4 regions of the Shewanella sp. K8 genome follow, and region 1 is predicted to be linked to each of the others. Evidence: predicted binding sites of a transcription regulator. Region 1 holds the regulator's gene; each other region holds the start of a gene.
What was found. The regulator sigma-54, encoded in region 1, starts transcription at its own class of promoters, with help from an activator protein. The targets are predictions, from matches to a motif close to GTTGGCACGNNNNTNGNNT.
Positions count from the first base shown of each region.

Region 1 (3,116 bases):
AGGTGTCTATGTAGTGATCCACCAGTTTCGACATGGGTTCCAGCAGCTTGCCTTCGAGCTTGATGGCGTCCTGTAGTGAGACTTTGCTCTTGGACAGGGGGTGCAGTCTGCGGGTTTCGCTGTAGCGCTTCAGCAGCACTTTATCGGAGGCGTTGAGAAAGAAGCTGGTCAGTTGGGTGTTTTCCGGCAAGGCCGCCAACTGTTGTTCCAGCACCTTTTCCTGATCCGGCATATTGCGCACATCTATGCTGATGGCGACCAGATCATTGCTGCCACGGAGGTTTTCCAACAGGCTGCCAATCATGGGCAGGGGGAGATTATCCACACAGTAGTAACCCAGGTCTTCGAGTACCCTGAGGGCAACGGATTTTCCGGAACCGGAGCGGCCTGAGACTATGGCGAGTTTCATCCTGTGATCACCTGATAGAGTTCTGTTTCGTCGCTGGATTTTCGCAACTGCTTGAGTATCGCCTTATCGCTGAGCTTTTCAGCCATGGCGGATAGGGTACTCAGGTGTTGCTGACATTGATCTGCGGGCACCAGGAGGGCGAACAGTATGTCCACCGGCTGGTTGTCTATGGCATCGAAGGCGATAGGCTCTTCGCATTTGACCAGCACGGCAATCGGCTCTGTAATGTCCGGTAGTCTGCCATGCGGAATCGCAATACCATTACCTATACCTGTGCTCCCCATCTTTTCGCGGGCCAAAAGGCTTTCAAAAATCGCTTGAGAGGAAAGGGTGGGGTACTGGGCGCTGGCGAGATCGCTAATCAGCTCCAGTACCTTTTTCTTACTGCCCGGAGTGGCACAGGTAGTGCACTCCGGCCGCAGGATGGTACTCAGTTCCATCGTTAGTGTTTTGTCAGCTTTTCTTTGTGTTTAATGACCTGACGATCCAATTTATCAATCAGAACGTCGATGGCGGCATACATGTCGGCATGTTCAGAAGTTGCATAGACTTCGCCGCCTGTGAGGTGGATCTTGGCTTCGGCTATCTGTTGCAGTTTTTGTACATTGAGCACAACGTGCACATTATTGATCTGTTCGAAATGGCGTTCAAGTTTAGAAAACTTACTTTCCACGTAGTCACGCAGTGAGTCGGTGATCTCGATATGATGTCCTGTCAGGTTGATTTGCATAGAAAGATTCCTCCAATTTCCAACTGTGGATTTATAAACTCTTACGCTGGTTCGACGGTGGTATCATCATAGCCTCGCGATACTTGGCTATGGTGCGTCTTGCAACGTTGATTCCCTGTTCTGCCAGAAGTTGCGCCATCTTGCTGTCGCTCAAAGGCTTCTTCTGGTTTTCCGCTGCCACGAGCTTCTTGATAAAAGCCCTGATCGCCGTGGAAGAGCATTCTCCGCCATCTTCGGTGCCGACATGGCTGGAGAAGAAGTACTTCAATTCAAATATTCCCCTGGGGGTATGCATATACTTTTGAGTGGTGACCCTGGAGATGGTCGATTCATGCATCTCGACCGCCTCGGCAATATCGTTGAGCACCATGGGTTTCATGGCCTCTTCACCATATTCAAAAAATCCCTGCTGGAACTGCACTATACAGTTGGCCACCTTGAGCAGGGTGTCGTTGCGGCTCTCCAGGCTCTTGATAAACCATTTGGCTTCCTGAAGATGACCACGAATAAACTGGCTGTCTGATTGACTGCGGGCGCTACGGGCCATGGCAGCATACTGCTGATTGATCCCGAGTTTGGGCATACAGTCCGGGTTGAGTTCCACTACCCAGCGGCCGTTTTTCTTCCAGACGCTGACATCAGGGATCACATATTCCTCGTCCATCGGCTGCACCAGCAAGCCGGGGCGGGGATTGAGACTCTGGATAAGGTTGATGGCGTCACGCAGCTGATCTTCCTTGAGCTTGGTCTTGCGCATCAGGGTGCGGAAGTCGCGGGCGGCAATGAGATCCAGGTGTTCGTCAATCAACAAGCGGGCGTCGGCCAGATGCGGGGTGTCTGCGTTGAACTGTTGCAACTGGATCAGCAGGCATTCGCGCAGATCTCTGGAGGCGATGCCGACAGGATCGAAGTGCTGGATCCGCTTGAGTACTGCCTCGACTTCATCGAGCTCAATCTCAGGGTTGCCCATGGCTTCGAGGATCTCCTCTGTGCTCTGGGTCAGATAACCCTGCTCGTCGATGGCATCAATAATGGCGGTGGCAATGGCGTCGTCGGTATCGGAAAACGGGGTCAGGTTCTTCTGCCATTCCAGATGTTCATAGAGCCCTTCGCTGGTTTCACCCTGGAAGGGCATATCATCTTCACGGCCCATGGCCGGCCCCGAGGCACTGGCGGCGGTAAAGACTTCGTCCCAGGTGGTATCCATAGGTAATTCATCCGGCATAGACTCATTGTTCAATGCCTCTGAGGTTTCTACCGTGGAACCATCTTCCTGCTTGGCGCTCAACTCGCCGGCGTCGTTTTCCTTGTGGTTGTCGTCGATAGCGTCATCCTGGTTGTCCTCGGCCATTTCCAACAGAGGGTTGGCTTCCAAGGCTTCCTGGATTTCCTGCTGCAGCTCAAGGGACGACAGTTGCAGCAGGCGAATAGCCTGTTGCAACTGAGGTGTCATGGTCAACTGTTGACCCAGTTTGAGCTGGAGTGACGCTTTCATTATACCGCTAATCCCTACTCGTTATTTTTCAAGGAAAAAATTCAATAATAACAAACTATAATACCCGGAATTGCCACCGGAAGACATGATCCTAACTATAGCCTGAATTGTTCGCCTAAGTACACAGCGCGCACTTGCTGGTTGTCCAAGATTTCAGCGGGTGTGCCCTCGGCGATCAACTGCCCATGGCTGACTATGTAGGCTCGCTCACAAACGTCGAGTGTTTCGCGAACATTGTGGTCTGTGATCAGCACCCCCAAACCGCGGGATTTAAGCTGTTCGATGATTTTCTTGATATCGATAACTGAGATGGGATCCACACCGGCGAACGGCTCATCCAGCAGAATGAACTGTGGATTGGCGGCCAATGCCCGGGCGATTTCCACTCGGCGGCGTTCTCCGCCGGAGAGGGACATCCCCAGGCTGTCACGTATGTGGGTAATATGGAATTCTTCCAGCAACTGTTCGAGCTGTTCCTCGCG
Region 1 is NZ_JAPEHY010000045.1:9,541-12,656, reverse strand. It holds gene rapZ (RNase adapter RapZ) at 1-409, opposite strand, end outside; gene ptsN (PTS IIA-like nitrogen regulatory protein PtsN) at 406-849, opposite strand; gene hpf (ribosome hibernation promoting factor) at 852-1,139, opposite strand; gene ON072_RS19005 (RNA polymerase factor sigma-54) at 1,171-2,634, opposite strand; gene lptB (LPS export ABC transporter ATP-binding protein) at 2,730-3,116, opposite strand, start outside.

Region 2 (3,116 bases), on a different contig from region 1:
GAAACCTCGACTCGGATAGCCGAGTATTTTCGCGATCTCGGCTATGACGTCCTGCTGTTGATGGATAGCCTGACCCGTTACGCCCAGGCGCAGCGGGAAATCGCCCTGGCGGTCGGTGAGCCGCCGGCAACCAAAGGGTATCCGCCTTCAGTATTTGCCAAGTTGCCCCGTTTGGTGGAGCGCGCCGGTAATGGTGGTGAAGGTCAGGGCTCGATCACTGCCTTCTATACTGTGCTTACCGAAGGGGACGATCAGCAAGATCCCATTGCCGATGCCTCGCGGGCCATTTTGGACGGTCACATAGTGTTGTCACGGGCCTTGGCCGACTCAGGGCATTATCCGGCGATAGACATTGAAGCTTCCATCAGTCGGGTGGCACCCATGGTGATCAGCGAGGCGCACCTGGAAGCGATGCGGCGCGTCAAGCAGGTTTATTCGCTCTACCAGCAAAACCGGGATCTGATCTCCATTGGTGCCTATTCCCAAGGCTCGGATCCGCGTATCGACAACGCCATACGCCTGCAACCCGCCATGAACGCCTTTTTGCGGCAGGGGATGCGCGATGCCATCAGTTTCAGCGATTGCCAGCAGATGTTGGGGCAGCTTGCTGCCCAATGTAAGGTGTAATGCAATTCAGTGCAGGAGTTTGCGTGCTCGATAAAAAATTCAGTGACAATAGGGGGGTAGCCTGATCTCAATAGAGCGCCGGGTTAAGGCCCGCAAGGCAGGCAATTTTAAGGAATAATACTACAGATGGCGAAACCCGATCCTTTGCACACAGTGTTGAAACTGGCGGTCGAAGCCGAAGAGCAGGCAGCACTGCAGCTTAAAGCCGCGCAAATGGAATGCCAGAGGCGTAAGTCTCAGCTGCAGGCGCTGCAGGAATACCGTCTCGACTATATGAAGCAACTCGATGCCCAGCAGGGGCAGAGCATTGGCGCCTCCTATTACCAGCAGTTTCATCGATTTGTGCGTCAGGTAGATGATGCCATAGGGCAACAACTTGCCGTGGTCGCCGAGGCCGATAAGCAGCGGGGCTATAGACAGCAACATTGGCTGGAGAAGCAGCAAAAGCGTAAGGCGGTGGAGATGTTGTTGGAGAAAAAAGCCCTGCAGGCCGAAGCCAAAGCCGCCAAACAAGAGCAGAAACTCATTGATGAGTTTGCTTCCCAGCAGTTTTTCCGTCGTAAGCTCAACCATTGAGCCCATTCCTACATCCATTCCCGGACAATTCCTTAATATTCATTCTAAATTTTTTATTGGCGTGAATTTTGCTTTGTTTGAGACAGAGACATTAATTCTGACTCGGCCTATCTTTATCTATTGAGGGCCTAGGTGCTGGAGGAAGGCATGCAGCAGTTATCCAATATCCTGATCGGCAATGCGGGCGGCAAGGGAGTCTCCGCCACAGATGCACTACAATCTACTGATAACGAAGCTTTTTTCGCCGCTTATCAACAGGCGCAGGCCAAGTTCTCGTTCGACTCGCAAGGCGCCAAGCCGGGATTTACCGCTGGCAGTCTTAACAGAGAAGGTGCTCAAGCTGAGCAGGCCGTCGATGTCTCGCTTATTCTGGGGCAAATAGCCATGGGCAAGAAATTGCCGTCTGAAGACGGCACCATAGTCACCGAAGTGGATGAGGTGAGCCTGCTGAAACAGATTGCCGCTCTCACCGGGCTCAAAGAAGATGAGATCAAGGCCATGTCTCCCGAAGAGCAGATGAAGCTCTTGGAAAACCTCAAGCAGGGGAGTGCCGAGCTTGGCATGGTAGTGACAGATAGTCTGGAAGGCGCAGAGGTGATTGCCGCTGACGAAGGCGACGAGAGTGAAGAAGACAGTGCCAAACTGGCCGATACTGATGAGAAAGCGGCAAGCAAAGGCGATAGCAAAGCAGAGGATGAAACTATAGATGCTCCTTTGCTGGCTCTCGACAAGGCGGCTGCAACAGCGGAAAAGGCCAAGTCTCAGGAAGGCGAGCAACAAATGGGTTGGCCGGATGCTGATAAGTCAGCGCGTAAGGCGGCGACTCAGGATGGTATGGCTGCTGTGGTTCGTGAAGCTGTGCTCAATGCCGCTGAGGAAAAGAGTGACAAGATCTTGGCGCAAAGCGCAATTGCCGAGAAGGCCAAGACAGATACTACCGGCAAGTTGGGTGCTGCGGTGGCCGCGGCGGCAACGTCTGTCGGCGCTGACGGCAAGAGTGACAAAGCTACGGCCAAGGATGTTCTCGCCAGCTTACTTAAGGCTGAGGTGAAAGGTACTCAGACTGCTGCCGAGGTACGAAGCCCTGTGAGTGACGCCATACATCAGGCGCTCAAGGGCGATGCGGCATCAACCCAGACAGATATCAGCCCGTTTCAGCAACAGCTGCATCAACAAGGGTTGCAGCCTCCACAGAGGGGAGAGATGGCCCAATATCAACTGTCATTGAGGCAGGGGATGGAGCAATCACTGCAAACCGCCGATATGGTGCAGCGTTTTGCCCCCGTGATGCGGCAGCAGTTGATTACCATGGTCAGTAATGGTGTGCAGCAGGCTGAGATTCGTCTCGACCCACCAGAGCTTGGAGCCATGATGGTCAGGGTTCAGGTGCATGGTGATCAGACTCAGGTGCAGTTCCATGTCACCCAACCACAAACCCGGGATATGCTGGAACAGGCCATGCCCAGATTGAGAGAAATGCTGCAGGAGCAGGGAATGAACCTGGCCGATAGCCACATCTCTCAAGGTGGTCGGGAGCAAGGCGAGCAGCATGGTGGCAATGGCGGTGGTTTTGCCCAAGAGGGTGCCAATGGTGAAATTTCCGCCGAAGAAACGGCACAAAGCACAAATCACACAACAAGTTATGGCTCGGGTATAGATTATTACGCCTGAGCAGGTAACCTATAGGGATGGTATTTTTCCGCGGGCATTGCGGTTGATTAAGGGAAAGGGTAGAGAATGGCAGAGCAAGAAGAGCTTGAGCTGCAAGAGGCGCCGGCGCCCAAAAGCAAAAAGAAACTCTTTATCTTCGGCGGCATTGGTTTGGTGGTGTTGCTGCTGGTCGGTGCTGGCTTGTGGTTTTTCCTGGGCGGTTCAGATGACACTGCGGTCGATGCGGCCGAAGGTGAGCAGGT
Region 2 is NZ_JAPEHY010000031.1:29,819-32,934, forward strand. It holds gene fliI (flagellar protein export ATPase FliI) at 1-627, shown strand, start outside; gene fliJ (flagellar export protein FliJ) at 754-1,203, shown strand; gene ON072_RS16015 (flagellar hook-length control protein FliK) at 1,351-2,874, shown strand; gene fliL (flagellar basal body-associated protein FliL) at 2,941-3,116, shown strand, end outside.
Region 2: the regulator sigma-54 is predicted to act here: its motif matches at 1,259-1,277, upstream of ON072_RS16015 (flagellar hook-length control protein FliK).

Region 3 (3,116 bases), on a different contig from region 1:
AATCGGTGGATTGATCAGGAAGCCCAGTACACCGGCGCCCACCAGATTCCAGAAAGCGGTGGCAACAAAGAACATGATGGCCCAGTGATAGCGTTGCATCCAGGGAGCGGCCCGGCGCAGGCGATAGCTTTCCACCGCTTCAAAACCGATAAGGGCCAGAGGCACCACTTCCAGCGCCGAGAAGATAGCGCCCCAGGCGATGACCGAAGTGGGTGTGCCGGTGAAATAGAGGTGATGCAGTGTACCTATGAGGCCTCCGGTCAGGAAGATCAGGGTAGAGAAGAGTACCGCACCATTTGCACTGCGAGCACGGATAAGGCCAAGACGCACAAACATCAGGGCGATAACCGAGGTAGCAAAGGTTTCAAAGAAGCCTTCAACCCACAGATGTACTACCCACCAACGCCAGTATTCGGCGATGGCAAGGTTAGTGTGTTTCCCCATAAACAGCCCGGCACCATAGAAGAGGCCGATAGCAACACAGGAGGCGTAGAGTACCCAGAGCACAGGCTTTAGCTCAGATTCCTGTTTCAGGGCGGGCAACATGGCGCGGCTCACCAGTGCCAGCCAGATCATCAATCCGGCCAACAGCAGCAGTTGCCACACCCGGCCGAGATCTATGTATTCATAACCCTGGTGACCGAAGAGGAAGTTGTTGTCCAGTGAGAAGTATTGTTGTACCCCCAGCCATTCACCGGCCATGGAGCCCAGCACCACTACCAGAAGAGCGACCCACAATAGGTTGACACCGAAGCGTTGATATTTGGGCTCGTGGCCGGAAAGCGCCGGCGCGATATAGAGCCCGGTACCGAGCCAGGCCGTCGCTATCCAGAATACTGCCAGTTGAGTATGCCAGGTGCGGGTCACTGAATAGGGCAGGATCTCACTCAAGGGAATACCGTAAAACTCCTGGCCCTCAACCGCATAGTGCGCCGTGACGCCACCGAGCAGTATTTGCAGCAGAAATAGGCCGATAGCGGTAATGAAGTATTTACCCGTGGCCTTTTGTGAAGGGGTGGGTTTGTGTCTGAACAGGGGATCTTCTGTGGCGGGAGCCGGCAGGGCTTCATGTTTGCCGGCGGCGTGATACCAAACCAGGGCACCGATACCGGCCAGCAGAGTCACTATGCTCAGAATCGACCAGACGATATTGTCTGATGTCGGTGTGTTACCCAGTTGTGGATCGTAGGGCCAATTATTGGTGTAGCTGTAATTGGCATCTGGGCGCTCGGTCACTGCGGCCCAAGCGCCCCAAAACAGGAAGGCATTGAGCTGCTGACGGCGCTCGGCAGATCCTATGGTATTGGTTTTCATCGCATAGGCTTCCCGCAGCTCATTCAGCGCGGGATCGTCACCAAACAAAGATTGATAGTGCTGACTCACTTGCGCCATGGCGGCGATACGGGTATCGGAAAGCACCACCCGGGTGTGACCTCTCTCGTCTGTAGTGACTGTGTTATGGCGCAAATCGTCCCTTAAGGCCTGCTCCAATGCGGCCTGAGTACTCTTGTCCAGGCTATTGAAAGGCTTGTTGTATGCCTCCTTGGCGCGAATATCCAGCCAGGCTTCGGCCTCACGGTGTAGCCAGTCTGCGGTCCAATCCGGAGCCACATAGGCGCCATGGCCCCAGACTGAGCCAAGCTGATGTCCGCCCATGGAGCGCCAAACCAGCTGCCCTTGTTCTATGTCCTTGCCGCTGAAAACCACTTGGCCCTGGCTGTCGCTATAGACATCGGCAATCGGTGGTTTTTCCCGATAGATTTCACTGCCGATACTGAGAAGCACAGTGAAAGAAGCGACCAACACAAGTAACAGTGCGATCAGGGTGAATTTTTGTCTGCTCATTGGCATCCCTCTGACAAAGTCTATTTGATAGGTTTTCCTACATAGAGCAGCGAACGTGCCAACATTTATTCTTGTATTTAATCAGTATGTTACTTGTTTATGTGTTTTTGATGGTGTCATTTTGATTGTATTTAAAGTGTCTTTTTAACATTGGTGGCTGTCATTGTGACACTGGTTGTTTGTCCAGAGGCCATAACTGATATCTTGACGAGAATTCTTGGATTTAAAATTCTTTAGTTATTTGAAAAAATAAAGTTTTTTTCATTAATTTGAGTTTATGTTTCTTTGGGTTCAGATTTGATGTTTTATAGGTAAATTTTCCATTTTTTAAGGGTTTACCTAGCTTCTTTTACTGGTCTTTTTCGCTGGCAGTAAAAATAAGTCAACTGTTTCTACTGAAAAATAACCCGAATTAATGATATAATCCCGTCTGTAACCCACGTGTTTTCCGGAGTCTCGTTAGAGCCAGGTTTCTCTTTTATTAGCTTCCCCGCATTTTCAACTGGAGGGTCATTTGAACGCAGATATCATCAACAGCTTTTTCCTTGTCGGGGCCTTGCTTATTGCAGTCAGCGTGCTGCTCAGCCCATTGTCTTCGCGACTCGGTATTCCTATTTTGGTGGTATTTCTGGCGGTGGGTATCTTTGCCGGTGAAGATGGCCCAGGCGGCATAGTATTCAATGACTATTCAGTTGCTTATCTGGTCAGTAACCTGGCTCTGGCGGTTATTCTGCTCGATGGTGGCATGCGTACCCGGGTTGCCAGTTTCAGGGTGGCATTGTGGCCGGCCTTGTCATTGGCCACTTTTGGAGTGGCGTTAACCACCACATTGACAGGTTTGTTGGCTGCCTGGTTATTCGATCTCAACTTACTCCAGGGCATGTTGGTGGGAGCCATTGTCGGTTCGACCGATGCCGCGGCGGTATTTAGCCTGCTCAAGGGCAAAAACGTGAATGAGCGTGTCGGTTCGACACTGGAAATCGAATCCGGTTGTAACGACCCCATGGCTGTGTTTTTGACCGTGACTCTGATTGCCATTCTCGGCAGTAGTGGCGATGAACTATCGGGCAGCTATCTGGCACTGAGCTTTATCAAACAGTTTGGCCTGGGCGGGATCCTCGGTGTCGGCGGCGGTTGGCTGTTGTGGCAGGTTATCAATCGCAATCAATTGCCGGAAGGCCTCTACTCCATTTTGGTGCTGAGTGGCGGACTGATGATCTTCGCCATCTCCAATGCCCTGGGAGGCAGTGGTATTCTGTCTATTTATCTGG
Region 3 is NZ_JAPEHY010000032.1:51,908-55,023, forward strand. It holds gene ON072_RS16390 (nitric-oxide reductase large subunit) at 1-1,845, opposite strand, end outside; gene ON072_RS16395 (potassium/proton antiporter) at 2,360-3,116, shown strand, end outside.
Region 3: the regulator sigma-54 is predicted to act here: its motif matches at 1,890-1,908, upstream of ON072_RS16390 (nitric-oxide reductase large subunit).

Region 4 (3,116 bases), on a different contig from region 1:
GCTGAGCTGTCGACATCCAGCAGTGAATCAATGGAATCGTCCGGATCATCATCCAGATGCACCGCCAATTCGTCGTCGGCATTGGCCATCTCGGCTGTAGCCGCGCCGGCGGCAGCCGCGGCAGCCATTGGAGCCGCTTCGGTCTGTGGTGCTTGGGCATCACTCTGTTTACGTCTGCGGCGCAGCATGCTCCATAGCAATAACAACAGCAGTACCGCGGGTATGGCCGCAGCCAGGGCCAGTAACAGCGGGTTATCCATCAGGCTGCGCCAGAGGTCGTCCGGCTCATTAGCCGTAGCACTGGCAGCTTGAAGTTGCTGCTTGAGTTCAGCATTTTCAGCTTTGAGTTGCTGCTCCTGCTTTTTGCTGGCCTGCAGCGATTCTTCCAACACAGACAGACGCTGATTCAGTTCATCGATTTGCGCTTGCAGCCCTTGGTTATCGGTATTGGCCACTGTGAGCAGATCCTGCGCGCGTCCCAGTTCATCGGTCAGGCTCAGATTGCGGCTCTGCAGCGCTTCAATGCTGTTGTCGTCGGCCGTTTCCGGAGTTGCTTCCGTGGCTGCTTTTTCGGTTGTGGTGGCTGGCGATTTGTCTGCAGCCACTTGAGTTGGCTCAGTCGATGGCTCACTGACCTTCGGCTGCGCGCTGTTTTCCTTGGCACTTGTAGCTACCTTGGATGGCTGCGCCGCTGTTGGAGTTTGGGTGGCCGGCGTTGGCTCTTTTGCGGCTTGGCTTTCACGCTCGGGGGCTTTGGCGGTTTCAATTTTGCCATCATCTGCTTTTAGCGGCTTACCGGAAGACCAGCTCTTGTCGTCCTGCTCGGCACGGGCTCTGGCCATACTCTGGGGAATAGCCTGCATCACCTCTTTGGAAGGGATCAGCAGTATCATGCCCCGTTCCAGGCTGTTATAATTATTGGAGGTGAAGGCGTGCGGGTTGGCCTCAAATATAGCGGCCATGACCTGATAGATGCTGACACTGGAATCCGGTCTGACTTTCTGGGCAATGCTCCAGAAGGTGTCTGATGGCGTAGTCGGACCATACTGGCGTACCTGTTGGCGCACCTGACCATCAGGGCCGGTAATTTTCAGGCCTTCTGCATGGGCGGGTTCAATGAGAGTACCTTGGTTCAGGGCAAAAAAAGCGGCCATCAGGCCAACAAGATATGAAGTGCGAAAGTTCATCCATTCTTCCCTTTCAAGCGCTGGTTTCGCCAACTGACGACTGGCTTTAGGCATTTGTATTTATTGAGATTACTATAAACCAGAAATGTCCGCCCTGCTACTGTTCACATTTGCAAAACAAAAAAAGCCTGCTGCTTGCAGGCTTTTTCAACAGAAACAAGAAGTTCTAGAGATAATCGCGGATTAAGATCTCGCCTATCTGTACACTGTTGAGCGCCGCGCCCTTGCGGATATTGTCAGAGACCACCCAAAGATCTATGCCCAGATCGTGGGAAATATCCTTGCGCACCCGGCCGACATACACAGGGTCACTACCGGCACCTTCGGTGACAGCTGTCGGATAATCATCATCATCTTCAAACAACACCACGCCTTCGGCATCCCGCAATACCGCCTTGACTTCCGCGGCATCAACCGGCTGCAGCGTCTCGATATGAATCGCTTCCGAATGGCCATAGAACACAGGTACCCGTACCGCGGTAGGGTTCACCAAGACCTCGCTGTCGCCGAGGATCTTCTGGGTTTCCCAAACCATCTTCATCTCTTCTTTGGTGTAGCCATTTTCCATAAACTTATCTATATGCGGCAACACGTTGAAAGCTATCTGCTTATCATAAACCTTGGGCTCTGAAGGCAAGCCCTGCAGCAGCTTGGCAGATTGACCCGCCAGCTCTTCAATCGCCTTTTTGCCTGTACCGGAAACCGACTGATACGTGGCCACATTGATACGGCTGATCCCAAAGGCATCATAGATAGGCTTGAGCGCCACCAACATCTGAATGGTTGAGCAGTTGGGATTGGCGATAATATTACGGTTACGGAAGTCGGCAATCGCCTGTGGATTGACCTCTGGAATAACCAATGGAATATCCAGGTCGTAACGGTAGTGGGAGGTGTTATCTATCACCACACAACCGGCATCGGCCGCTATCGGCGCCCACTTGGCCGAGACATCGCCACCGGCAGAGAAGAAGCCTATCTGCGCCTGAGTCCAGTCGAAGCTCTCCACATCGAGGATCTCTACCTGTTTACCGTGAAAACTCACGGTTTCACCGGCGCTGCGACTGCTGGCCAGTGGAAACAGATTCGCCACCGGGAAGTTACGCTCCTCGAGGATTTCTATCATGGTTTGACCCACAGCCCCTGAGGCACCCAATACGACAACGTTAAATTCCTGCGACATTTACAGACCGACTCCTGAAAAACCTAAATGAGACAACCAATCTACCCCAGAACCCCCGGCGTTTGAAAGAGTCAAAGCACTGAATTCTCGCCTATGGCGGTGATTTTTTCTCATGTCATCAAAACCTGCGGGGTTTTTCAGCATTTTCCGGAATTTTTCATCGTCATCACGTAGATCATAAATAAATCGGCATAGAGACAACAATGCCTTTTCATCGGGCATACTGCTGATATCGAGCCGGGAATTCCAGCGCTCGGGCAATAGAGTGGCAAGTGACTTGTCCGCCGGGCGATTGAGTATCGCCATCAAGGCCTGATACAGCATGAAAGTGCCCCTGGCCTTGCCTTCCAGGCTGTAACCGGCAATATGCGGGGTAGCAAACTCCACCAAAGGCACCAGTTCCATCATGGGGTTGGGCTCCCCTTGCCAAACATCCAGTACCAACTTGAGGTCCGGCCGTTTGCCCTTGACCCGGATCAGCGCGCGATTGTCTATCACTTCACCGCGGCAGCAGTTAAGCAACCAGCAGCCGGGTTTCAATGTCTCCAGTCGCTGCTCGTCAAACAGATACCAAGTAGGATGTTCGCCATCCCTGGTCAGAGGTACGTGCAGACTAACAATATCGGCGCCGGCAATCAGTTCATCCAGGCTGACAAAACGGCGGCTGTCTCCAGCCTTGGCCAGTAAGGGGTCACAGAGCAAGGTTTTGATTCCGTAGGCTTCAAGGCAGCGCGCCAGCGCCGAGC
Region 4 is NZ_JAPEHY010000016.1:36,573-39,688, reverse strand. It holds gene ON072_RS10435 (FimV/HubP family polar landmark protein) at 1-1,187, opposite strand, end outside; gene ON072_RS10430 (aspartate-semialdehyde dehydrogenase) at 1,354-2,370, opposite strand; gene ON072_RS10425 (4-phosphoerythronate dehydrogenase) at 2,371-3,116, opposite strand, start outside.
Region 4: the regulator sigma-54 is predicted to act here: its motif matches at 1,203-1,221, upstream of ON072_RS10435 (FimV/HubP family polar landmark protein).